DNA from 3 places in the Streptomyces sp. NPDC048278 genome. Region 1 is predicted to be linked to each of the others. Evidence: riboswitches for the same ligand, from Rfam matches in the RefSeq annotation. Region 1 holds a riboswitch; each other region holds the start of a gene.
The links. A riboswitch is a leader RNA that binds a small molecule or an ion and turns the genes downstream of it on or off. The one in region 1 is predicted to bind cobalamin.
Positions count from the first base shown of each region.

Region 2: linked by a shared signal. The riboswitch ahead of AB0D74_RS17975 (CbtB-domain containing protein) and the one ahead of AB0D74_RS41035 (prenyltransferase/squalene oxidase repeat-containing protein) in region 1 are both predicted to bind cobalamin.
Region 3: linked by a shared signal. The riboswitch ahead of AB0D74_RS34625 (ribonucleoside-diphosphate reductase subunit alpha) and the one ahead of AB0D74_RS41035 (prenyltransferase/squalene oxidase repeat-containing protein) in region 1 are both predicted to bind cobalamin.

Region 1 is NZ_JBEZLP010000036.1:98,683-101,947, forward strand. Features, by position in the region: gene AB0D74_RS41030 (SCO2322 family protein) at 1-616, opposite strand, end outside; gene AB0D74_RS41035 (prenyltransferase/squalene oxidase repeat-containing protein) at 613-1,872, opposite strand; cobalamin riboswitch at 1,981-2,112, opposite strand; gene AB0D74_RS41040 (phosphotransferase) at 2,164-2,814, shown strand; gene AB0D74_RS41045 (antibiotic biosynthesis monooxygenase) at 2,811-3,185, opposite strand.
Region 2 is NZ_JBEZLP010000009.1:59,664-62,928, reverse strand. Features, by position in the region: gene pgm (phosphoglucomutase (alpha-D-glucose-1,6-bisphosphate-dependent)) at 1-537, opposite strand, end outside; gene AB0D74_RS17980 (CbtA family protein) at 832-1,587, opposite strand; gene AB0D74_RS17975 (CbtB-domain containing protein) at 1,610-1,831, opposite strand; cobalamin riboswitch at 1,868-2,009, opposite strand; gene AB0D74_RS17970 (enoyl-CoA hydratase/isomerase family protein) at 2,091-3,146, opposite strand.
Region 3 is NZ_JBEZLP010000025.1:153,287-156,551, reverse strand. Features, by position in the region: gene mctP (monocarboxylate uptake permease MctP) at 1-925, shown strand, start outside; gene AB0D74_RS34630 (GNAT family N-acetyltransferase) at 1,020-1,574, shown strand; cobalamin riboswitch at 1,572-1,704, shown strand; gene AB0D74_RS34625 (ribonucleoside-diphosphate reductase subunit alpha) at 1,829-3,265, shown strand, end outside.

The DNA of each region.
Region 1 (3,265 bases):
TGCGCCGCCGTGTCTGCCAGACGGCGCCCGCGGCCACCACCACGACGACCCCCACGCCGGCCGCGAGGCCGAGGGACGGGCCGTCGGCCGGCGGTGAACTGCCGGCCCCCGCCGCGACCTTCTCCCCGCAGCCGCGCGCCGGATACCCCCCGATCGCGCACAACAACGCGTTCGTGTCGTACCGCAGCGGCTTCGCCACCGCCGCCAGTGCCTCCGCCGTCGTCGCGTCCTCGGACACCACCGCGCACGCCGTCCGCCGCGCAGGCGGCCGTTCCCCCGACGGCGCGTCCGCCGTCGTGCCGAAGTCGACGACCAGGCCCACCCGTTTGCGGCCCCCGACGGCAGACGTGTCCGCGCAGATCGTCGCGAAGTCCGCCGTGCCGCGCGGGCGCGACGCGTCCGCGGAGTCCTCGCTCACCGCGAAGCGGAAGCCCTCGACCGAACCGTCGGCGGGCCGCGCGGTCGACGGCCCCTGCGTGGCGTACGTCCAGCGCGAGCCGTCGCGCTCCCAGAAGGACCAGTACCGGTAGCCGGTGGCCGCCGCAGGCCCGGCGGCCGTCGCGCACAGCGTCAGCGCGGCCAGGAGCGGCAGCACCGCACGGCGGACCGCGGTCACGGCTGCTGCTGCTTGCGACGGCCGCTGAACAGGAAGCCGATGCCGATCCCGGCGACGAGCCCGGTGCCCACGATCCACCACACGCTGTTGCCCGACTTCTTCGCCTGGCCGTGCTTCTCGGCCTGCTTCTCGGCGGCGGCCCGCGGGGCGGGTCCCGTCGCGTTCAGCGCCGTCACCAGGTCCGTGCCGCCGAAGTCGCGGGGGTCCGCGCCCATCGCGTGCGCGGCGAGGATCAGTTCGGCGTAGGCCGCGGGCCCGCTCTGCCGCGCCCACGGCACGGCGTGCGCCGCCAGCCAGGCGTACGGCTTCCGCGCCTGTTCGGTCCAGCCCTGCGCGGCGAGGGCGACGACCGCGTCGGCGGTGTTGCCGTAGTCCGGCTGCGGTGCGGCGCCGGGGAGCGCGGAGACGAGGTGGCCGGCCTTCGACATGGCGTCCGCCAGGTACGCGGCGCCGTTGCGGGCCACGTCCTCCCGGGCGAGGGCCTTGCCGGAACCGGAACCGGAACCGGATCCAGAGCCGGAGGCGGAGTCCGCGCAGTCGGGGGCCTTCGCCGGGGGCTTCCCGGGCGTCGTCACGAAGCCCTTGCCGAGGGCTCCGAGCACCCCGGCCGCGGTCGCGTCCGCGTTGGCGGCCAGCTTCCCCTGCTTGTCCGGCTGGTAGGCGAGGGCACCGCCACCGTCCTGGCCGCAGGGCAGGGACCACTGGGCGAGCAGGGCGTACGGCGACCTGTCCGCGCTCTCGCCGGTCGCCGCGAGCGCGCCGACGACCACGCCGGTGGAGTTGGTGTCGCTGGGCGAGCCCGGGGTGTAGCCCCAGCCGCCGTCCTTGTTCTGCTGCGACTTCAGCCAGGTCACGGCCTTGTCCGCGGCGGCGTCGTGGCCGCCGGCCGCCTTCAGCGCCTGTACGGCGGCGGCCGTGCTGTTGGTGTCGACGGCCACCTTGGCGTCACAGGCCGCCGTCGGCTCGGCGCGGAACGCGGCGAACGCGCCGTTCGCGCACTGCTGCCCGGCCAGCCAGTCCACCGCCTTCGCGGCCGGGGTCACTCCCACCGCGCGCTGGGCCAGCAGGGCGAGGGACTGGCGCCAGACGCCGTCGAACTTCGGGTCCGAGTCGCCGTACAGCCCCGACGGGAGCACCGCCGACGCGGACGGCGACGGGGAGGTGGTGCCGGCGGCCAGTGCGGTCGTCGCGGGTGTGGCGCTACCGATGACGGCGGTGGCGGCCAGCACCCCGGCGGTGCGGCGGAGGACGGTCATGATCGGCGGGTGCCTCTCCCTGCGGGGAGCCGGGCAGCACGGGACACCCCGGCGGCTCGGCTCCGTAAACCTCGACGGTGCCGTGCGACGACGGGTGCCGGCGCACATGAGCCGATCAACGTCCCGGGCGCGGCGGTCCGGCTTGCCGCAACGGGTGCGGCTCACGGTTGCGGGTCAGCGCCGGAATTGCACCGGCTTCCCCCCGTACGGGTGATGACGACCCGGCTACCTTACCGGCCGTCGGCGGAAAGCTGAGAGGGGGCTGTGCGGAGACCTCGTTATGGTCATGTCATGACGGGGAGACTGCTCGGTTCGGGGCGTTCGGCCGACGTGTACGAGCTCGACGAGGCGTGGGTGCTGCGCCGGGACCGGGACGGCCGGGGGGACGCGAGCGCCGAGGGCGCGCTGATGACGTACGTACGGGAGCGCGGGTACCCGGCGCCCCGGGTGCGGCCGTCCGCCTCCCGTACCGAACTGGTCATGGAGCGGCTGTCCGGGCCGACCATGCTGGCGGCGCTGCTGGCGGGGGAGACGGGCCCGGCGGAGGGCGGCGCGCTGCTCGCCTCGCTGCTGCGGCGGCTGCACGCCCTGCCCGGCCGGGACCCGGCCGACCCCGGCGCCCGGGTCCTCCACCTCGACCTGCATCCGGACAACGTGATCCTGACCCCCGACGGCCCCCGGGTCATCGACTGGACCAACGCCGAGGACGGGCCGCCCGGACTCGACTGGGGCATGTCCGCGGTGATCCTCGCCCAAGCGGCCCTGGGTGCCTACCCGTTGGCCCACGACCTGCTGACCGCCCTGCTCGCCGACCCGGGCGGCCTGACCGAGGCGGGGCTGGCGGAGGCTCTGCGCCGGCGGGCGGCCAACCCGACGATGAGCCGAGCGGAGGTCGAAGTGCTGGGGGAGGCGGGGCGGTTGATACGGGCGGTCGCCCTCTAGCGCGCCGGGTCCGCCGATTTCCCCCGCGTGAAACCGTGGCTCCGCTCCACCTTCGCCACGTGCAGGGTGTAGCTCTCGTACCACTCGGCCCGCCCGCGCTTCTGCGCCTCGCGGTGCTCGGCATCGGTCCGCCACTGCGCGAGCGCGTCGGCGTCGCGGAAGTACCCGACGGTGATGCCCAGCCCGCCGGGGGTCTGCGCGTGGTCCATCCCCAGGTACCCGGGGATGTCCTTCACCAGGTCCTCCATGCGGGCGTTGGTCTCCGCGTAGCCGCTCTGGTCCTCGGTGCGCACCGTGCTGAAGACGGCCACGTAGTAAGGGGGTTCATAGGCCTCGACGGGCCCGACAGGCGCTTCCTGGTGATTGCTCATGACGGCACCGTAGGGCGGGACGCGCCCGGGGATCCAGCGTCTTTCCCGAACGGGACCCGCACGGGATCGAACTCTTGACC
Region 2 (3,265 bases), on a different contig from region 1:
CTGGTTGGCGCGGTCCTGGATCCAGGAGGTGGCGTCGGAGGCGGCGGGGCCGCCGCTGGGCGGGTTGTACTTGAAGCCGCCGTCGGCGGGCGGGTTGTGCGAGGGCGTGACGACGACGCCGTCCGCGAGTCCGGTGGTACGGCCCCGGTTGTGGGTGAGGATGGCGTGCGAGACCGCGGGGGTGGGGGTGTAGCCGTCGGCGCTGTCGACGAGGACGGTCACGCCGTTGGCGGCGAACACCTCCAGGGCGGTGACCTTGGCCGGCTCGGACAGGGCGTGGGTGTCGGCGCCCAGGAAGAGCGGGCCGTCGGTGCCCTGGCCGCTCCGGTACTCGCAGATGGCCTGGCTGGTCGCGGCGATGTGGTCCTCGTTGAACGCGGTCGTCAGCGACGATCCGCGGTGTCCCGAGGTGCCGAACGCCACCCGCTGGCCGGGGTCGGACGGGTCGGGGTGCAGCGCGTAGTAGGCCGTGACCAGCCGGGCCACGTCGACGAGGTCCTCCGGAGCCGCCGGCCGGCCCGCTCGCTCATGCGGCATGAGTCCACTTCCTCCGCAGTCGTTGATCGATCGCTCGCCGCCCATCTTTCCTTGTCAGCGGCCACGAACGCGAGTGCGGCACCGGCCGCGCGCCGAAGACACGGCGGGTTCACGGCCGGTTCACAGCAGACGTACCGCGGCGGGCGTGCGCTGTTCGCAGAGGCCCGCCGGCCGGCCGGGGCGGAGCCGGCCGAAGGGGAGAGGGCCCCCGGACGTATCCGGGGGCCCTCTCGTGTCGTTCGGTGTGGCGTGGTGCCGTGCAATGCGGTGCCCAGCGGTGCCGTGCGGTGCCGGTCAGTGGGGAGCGGGCACCGTGCGCGCGGCGGTCGGTGCCTTCGCCGGCTTCGGGTGGAGGACGCGTTCGGCCAACTCGCCGAACAGCAGGCCGAATCCGCCCCACAGCACCACCTGGATGGTGAGCGCCGAGAGCCGGAACCGCCACAGCAGGGTGGCCGGGAAGTCCGCGGGCACCTCGTTGATGACCGGCAGGAACTGGTAGGCGAGTCCGATGACGACGGCGAACGCGGCCACCGCGAGGACGGCCGCCCACCATGTGCCCAACCGCGGCTGGAGCCGCTTGCCGAGGATGGTGGCGGCGACCGCGAGGAGCACGCTGAGCAGCATCATCAGGAAGTAGAGCGTGGTCCGCTTGCCGATGGTGTCCGGGTCGCCCACCGACGGCGGGTTGGCCGGGTACTTCAGGAACGGCACCACGTACACGGCGACCAGGGCGCAGCCGGACAGCAGCAGTGCCGTCGCCCGCGGCGAGAAGCGGCCGACGCGGCCGAGGGCGAAACAGTAGGCGAGGGCGGCGATGCCGCCGAAGGCGACCCCGTAGACGAGGACACCGGTGGCGAGGCCGGCGGTGGACTGCAGGGAGCGGGAGACGACCTCCATCTCGTGCTCGTGCGAGTGGGCGTCCTCGAAGCTGATCGCCTTGTCGACGCTCGGCTCACCGAGGAGGTAGGCGACCACCAGGGCGAGCACGCCGGCGACGAGACCGGCGAGCATGCCCCGCACCAGGAGGTTTCTTACGGTTGCGGAGTTCATGATGTGTTCGGTGCCCCTCGGGTCAGTGGCAGGGGAAGCCGAGGAGATGGCGGGCGTCGTGCACCCACTCGTGGACGTCCGTGCCGCTGACCACGGAGGTGGCGCCCTGCTCGGCGCCGACGAAGTAGAGCAGGACGAGCATCAGGATGCCGAAGAAGACCGCCCAGGGAGCTATCGCGGACAGCGGCAGCTTGGCGGGGACGACGGGGGTGGTGGCTGTCGGCTGAGCGACGGTCTGCGCCATGGCAGAACCTCCTCTGGGAGTTCGCGTCCCATCTCGGTGGTGCACAGGACGACGGCCACGGGTCTGACTCACGAGAGGCCCTGGGGCTCTCGCATACAGTGGCGCGACCGTGCCGGACTCCCACCGGCTTCCGTCTCGCCGTCATCGATATCGGACCGACCGTACCGCCTGGCAAAGAAACGGCCAAGACCGCACCACCAGGCGTGATCTTCGTCTCGCGCCTGATGGGCGGTGGGCGGGAGCGGCTCAGGCGGGCGGCTCAGGCGGGTGGCGCAAGGCCGAGTTCGCGTGCGCCGAGCGGGGCGAAGAAGCGGTCGACGTCGGCGTCGGTGACCTCGGCGAGGGTGGCCGGGGACCAGCGCGGGGTGCGGTCCTTGTCGACGACCTGGGCGCGGATGCCCTCCACCAGGTCGTGGGTCGCGAGGGTCGCGCAGGAGACGCGGTACTCCTGGTCCAGGACCCGTTCCAGCGAGCCGAGTTCGCGGGCCCGGCGCAGGGCCGCGAGCGTGACCTTCAGGGCGGTGGGTGACCTGGTGAGCAGGGTGTCCGCCGTCTCCTTCGCCGCCGGGTCGCCGTGCGCGAGCAGCCGCCGGACGATCTCCTCGACGGTGCCGGCCGCGTAGCAGGCGTCGATCCACGCCCGGTGTCCGGCCAACTCCCCCTCGGGCGCCTGCCGTACGCGCCGGGCGAGCGCCTCGGGTACCGGCAGGGCGGCGAGGTCGGCGACGAACGCGGGGACCGTGCCGGCCGGGAGGCAGTGGTCGGCGAGTCCGCAGAGCACGGCGTCGGCGGCGCCGATCGAAGCGCCGGTCAGGGCGAGATGGGTGCCGAGTTCGCCGGGCGCGCGGCCGAGCAGGTAGGTGCCGCCGACGTCGGGGACGAAGCCGATCCCGGTCTCCGGCATGGCGATCCGCGACCGCTCGGTGGCGATCCGGACGCTGCCGTGCGCCGAGACACCGACCCCGCCGCCCATCACGATGCCGTCCATGAGCGCGACGTACGGCTTCGGGTACCGGGCGATACGGGCGTTGAGCCGGTACTCGTCCCGCCAGAACGCGGCTGCCGCCGACCCGTCGCCGTCCCTGGCGTCGTCGTGGACGGCGCGGATGTCCCCGCCCGCGCACAGACCGCGCTCCCCCGCACCGGTGACGACGACGGTCTGCACGGCGGGGTCGTGCTCCCACTCCGTGAGCGCCTCGTCGATGCGGCGCACCATGGCGTGCGACAGCGCGTTGATGGCCTTCGGCCGGTTGAGCGTGATGTGCCCGGCCCGTCCGTCGACGTGCAGCAGGACGTGTTCCTCGGCGCCGGTCATCCGGACACCTCCGCCGGGCCGCCGGCCACGATGAGGCGCATGATCTCGTCGGTTCCTTCCAGAAGCGGGTGGTCGCGTGGGTCAGGGACGATCTTCCCCCGTCCGTCGCGTCCGCGGCT
Region 3 (3,265 bases), on a different contig from region 1:
CGCCAAGGCGGGCGACAAGTTCACGGCGGCGGGCGCGGGCGGTCTCGTCCCGCCCGCGGCCGGCCAGTGGACGTACGCCACCCTGGCACTGGGCTCCGCGCTGGCCCTGTTCATGTACCCGCACTCGATCACCGCGACGCTCTCCTCCCGGAGCCGTGACGTGATCCGCCGCAACACCACGATCCTGCCGCTGTACTCCCTGATGCTGGGCCTGCTCGCCCTGCTGGGCTTCATGGCCATCGCGGCCGGCGTCAAGGTCACCAACGGCCAGCTGGCCATCCCCCAGCTGTTCGAGAACATGTTCCCGGACTGGTTCGCGGGCGTGGCCTTCGCGGCGATCGGCATCGGCGCCCTGGTCCCCGCGGCCATCATGTCCATCGCGGCGGCGAACCTCTTCACCCGCAACATCTACCGGGACTTCATCAAGCCGGACGCCACGCCGAAGCAGGAGGCCCAGGTCTCCAAGCTGGTCTCGCTGCTGGTGAAGGTGGGCGCGCTGGTCTTCGTGCTCACCATGGACAAGACGGTCGCCATCAACTTCCAGCTCCTCGGCGGCATCTGGATCCTGCAGACCTTCCCGGCCCTGGTCGGCGGCCTGTTCACCCGCTGGTTCCACCGCTGGGCCCTGCTGGCGGGCTGGGCGGTCGGCATGGTCTACGGCACGGCCGCCGCGTACGGCGTGGCCTCCCCGACCCAGGCGCACTTCGGCGGCTCCTCCAAGGAGATCCCCGGCCTCGGCCAGATCGGCTACATCGGCCTCACCGCCTTCGTGATGAACGTGGTGGTCACGGTGGTCCTGACCTTCGCCCTCAAGGCCCTCAAGGCCCCCGAGGGCCTCGACGAGACCAGCCCCGCCGACTACACGGCGGACGCAGACGACCCGGACGTGGAGGTGGAACTCCCGCCGGCTGTAGCGCCCCTTTAGGAGCTCGGGGACTGCGCGACCAGCCCCACACGACCCGCAGCGGGCCGCCGAATTCAGACACCACGGCGGCCCGCTGTCGTACACACTCACCCGCATGACGATCCTGATCCGCGAAGCGCGACCCGCCGAGTACGACGCCCTCGGCGGCATCACGGCCCAGGCCTACCTCCACGACGGCCTCCTCGACTTCGGCGAGAGCGACGTGTATCTCACCGAACTCAAGAACGTCGCGAAACGGGCAGCCGCGGCCACCGTCCTCGTCGCCGTGGACGGCGACACCCTCCTCGGCGGTGTCACCTTCACCCCCGGCCCCGGCCCGATGGCCGACATCGCCGCCCCCTCGCAGGCCGAGATCAGGATGCTGGCCGTCGCCGGGGCCGCCCGTGGCCGCGGGGCCGGCGAGTCCCTCGTACGGGCCTGCGTCGACCGCGCACGGGCCGTGGCGGGCTGCACGGCCGTCGTGCTGTCGACCCAGCGGACCATGCACGCCGCCCACCGGATCTACGAACGCCTGGGCTTCGTCCGCACACCCGAGCGGGACTGGCGCCCCCTGCCCGAGCTGGCGGACGTCACCCTTCTCACCTACGAGCTGACGCTCCGACACCTCCACGACACAACATCTGGGGGTGACGTGACAGCCCGGCACTAGATGTATGCTCATGCTCGCTGTCGCCGCAGGGGAATCCGGTGCGAATCCGGAACTGTCCCGCAACGGTGTACTTGTGCATGTTCGTGCACAGGAGTCAGTCCGAGGACCTGCCGACAGCACGCCCAGCCACCCGGTTCGGGCGTTCTGACGTCCGGGCCTCGTGGAGTGGGCCGGGGTCTCGACGCGTGCCCGCGCGCGCTCGTGCTGCCCGCTGCCCTCCGCCAGGCCCCGTGCCCAGCGAGGGAGAGCCCCACGTGACCATCGCGCCAGCCGACCCGGCCTCAGCGACCAGCTCTGTGGAATCCATGGCGGACGACGGTCCCGGCACCGCGTTGCTGCGGACCCTGACCGAGCTGACCGCCGACCTCCCCGACGCCGACCCCGGCCGGGTCGCCGCCGCCGCGTTGCGCGGGCGGTCCGCGCGGGCCGACGAGTCGGAGTTGCGCGAGCTGGCCACCGAGGCCGCCGCCGGGCTGATCTCGGAGGACCCCGCCTACTCGCGGCTGGCCGCACGTCTGCTCACCGTCTCCATCCGCGCCGAGGCCGCCTCGCAGGGCGTGACGTCCTTCACGGAGTCCGTGGCGGTGGGGCACCGCGAGGGTCTCATCGCGGACCGGACCGCCGAGTTCGCCCGGCTGCACGCGGCCCGCCTCGACGCGCTCGTCGACCCGGCCGCCGACGACCGCTTCGGCTACTTCGGCCTCCGTACGCTGCACAGCCGCTACCTGCTCCGGCACCCGATCACCCGCCGCGTGATCGAGACGCCCCAGCACTTCATGCTCCGGGTCGCCGCCGGTCTCGCCGAGGACGACACCGTCAGGTCGGTGGCCGAGGTCGCCGCGCTCTACGGGCTCATGAGCCGCCTCGACTACCTCCCCTCCTCCCCCACCCTCTTCAACTCCGGCACCCGGCACCCCCAGATGTCGTCCTGCTATCTCCTCGACTCCCCGAAGGACGAGCTGGACTCCCTCTACGACCGCTACCACCAGGTCGCCCGCCTCTCGAAGCACGCCGGCGGCATCGGCCTGTCGTACTCCCGCATCCGCAGCCGGGGTTCGCTGATCCGCGGCACCAACGGGCACTCCAACGGCATCGTGCCGTTCCTGAAGACGCTGGACGCCTCGGTGGCCGCGGTGAACCAGGGGGGCCGGCGCAAGGGCGCCGCCGCGGTCTACCTGGAGACCTGGCACTCCGACATCGAGGAGTTCCTGGAGCTGCGCGACAACACCGGCGAGGACGCCCGCCGCACCCACAACCTCAACCTGGCGCACTGGATCCCGGACGAGTTCATGCGCCGGGTCAACGCCGACGAGCCGTGGTCGCTGTTCTCCCCCTCCGACGTGCCGGAGCTGGTGGACCTGTGGGGCGAGGAGTTCGACGCGGCCTACCGCAAGGCCGAGGCGGCGGGGCTCGCGCACAAGACCATCCCGGCCCGTGACCTGTACGGCCGGATGATGCGCACCCTCGCGCAGACCGGCAACGGGTGGATGACCTTCAAGGACGCGGCCAACCGCACCGCGAACCAGACGGCCCTGCCCGGACACGTCGTCCACTCCTCGAACCTCTGCACGGAGATCCTGGAGGTCACGGACGACGGCGAGACCGCCGTCTGCAACCTCGGTTCCGTCAACCTCGGCGCCTTCGTCGACACGGCGGGCGGTGACATCGACTGGGAGCGCCTCGACGAGACC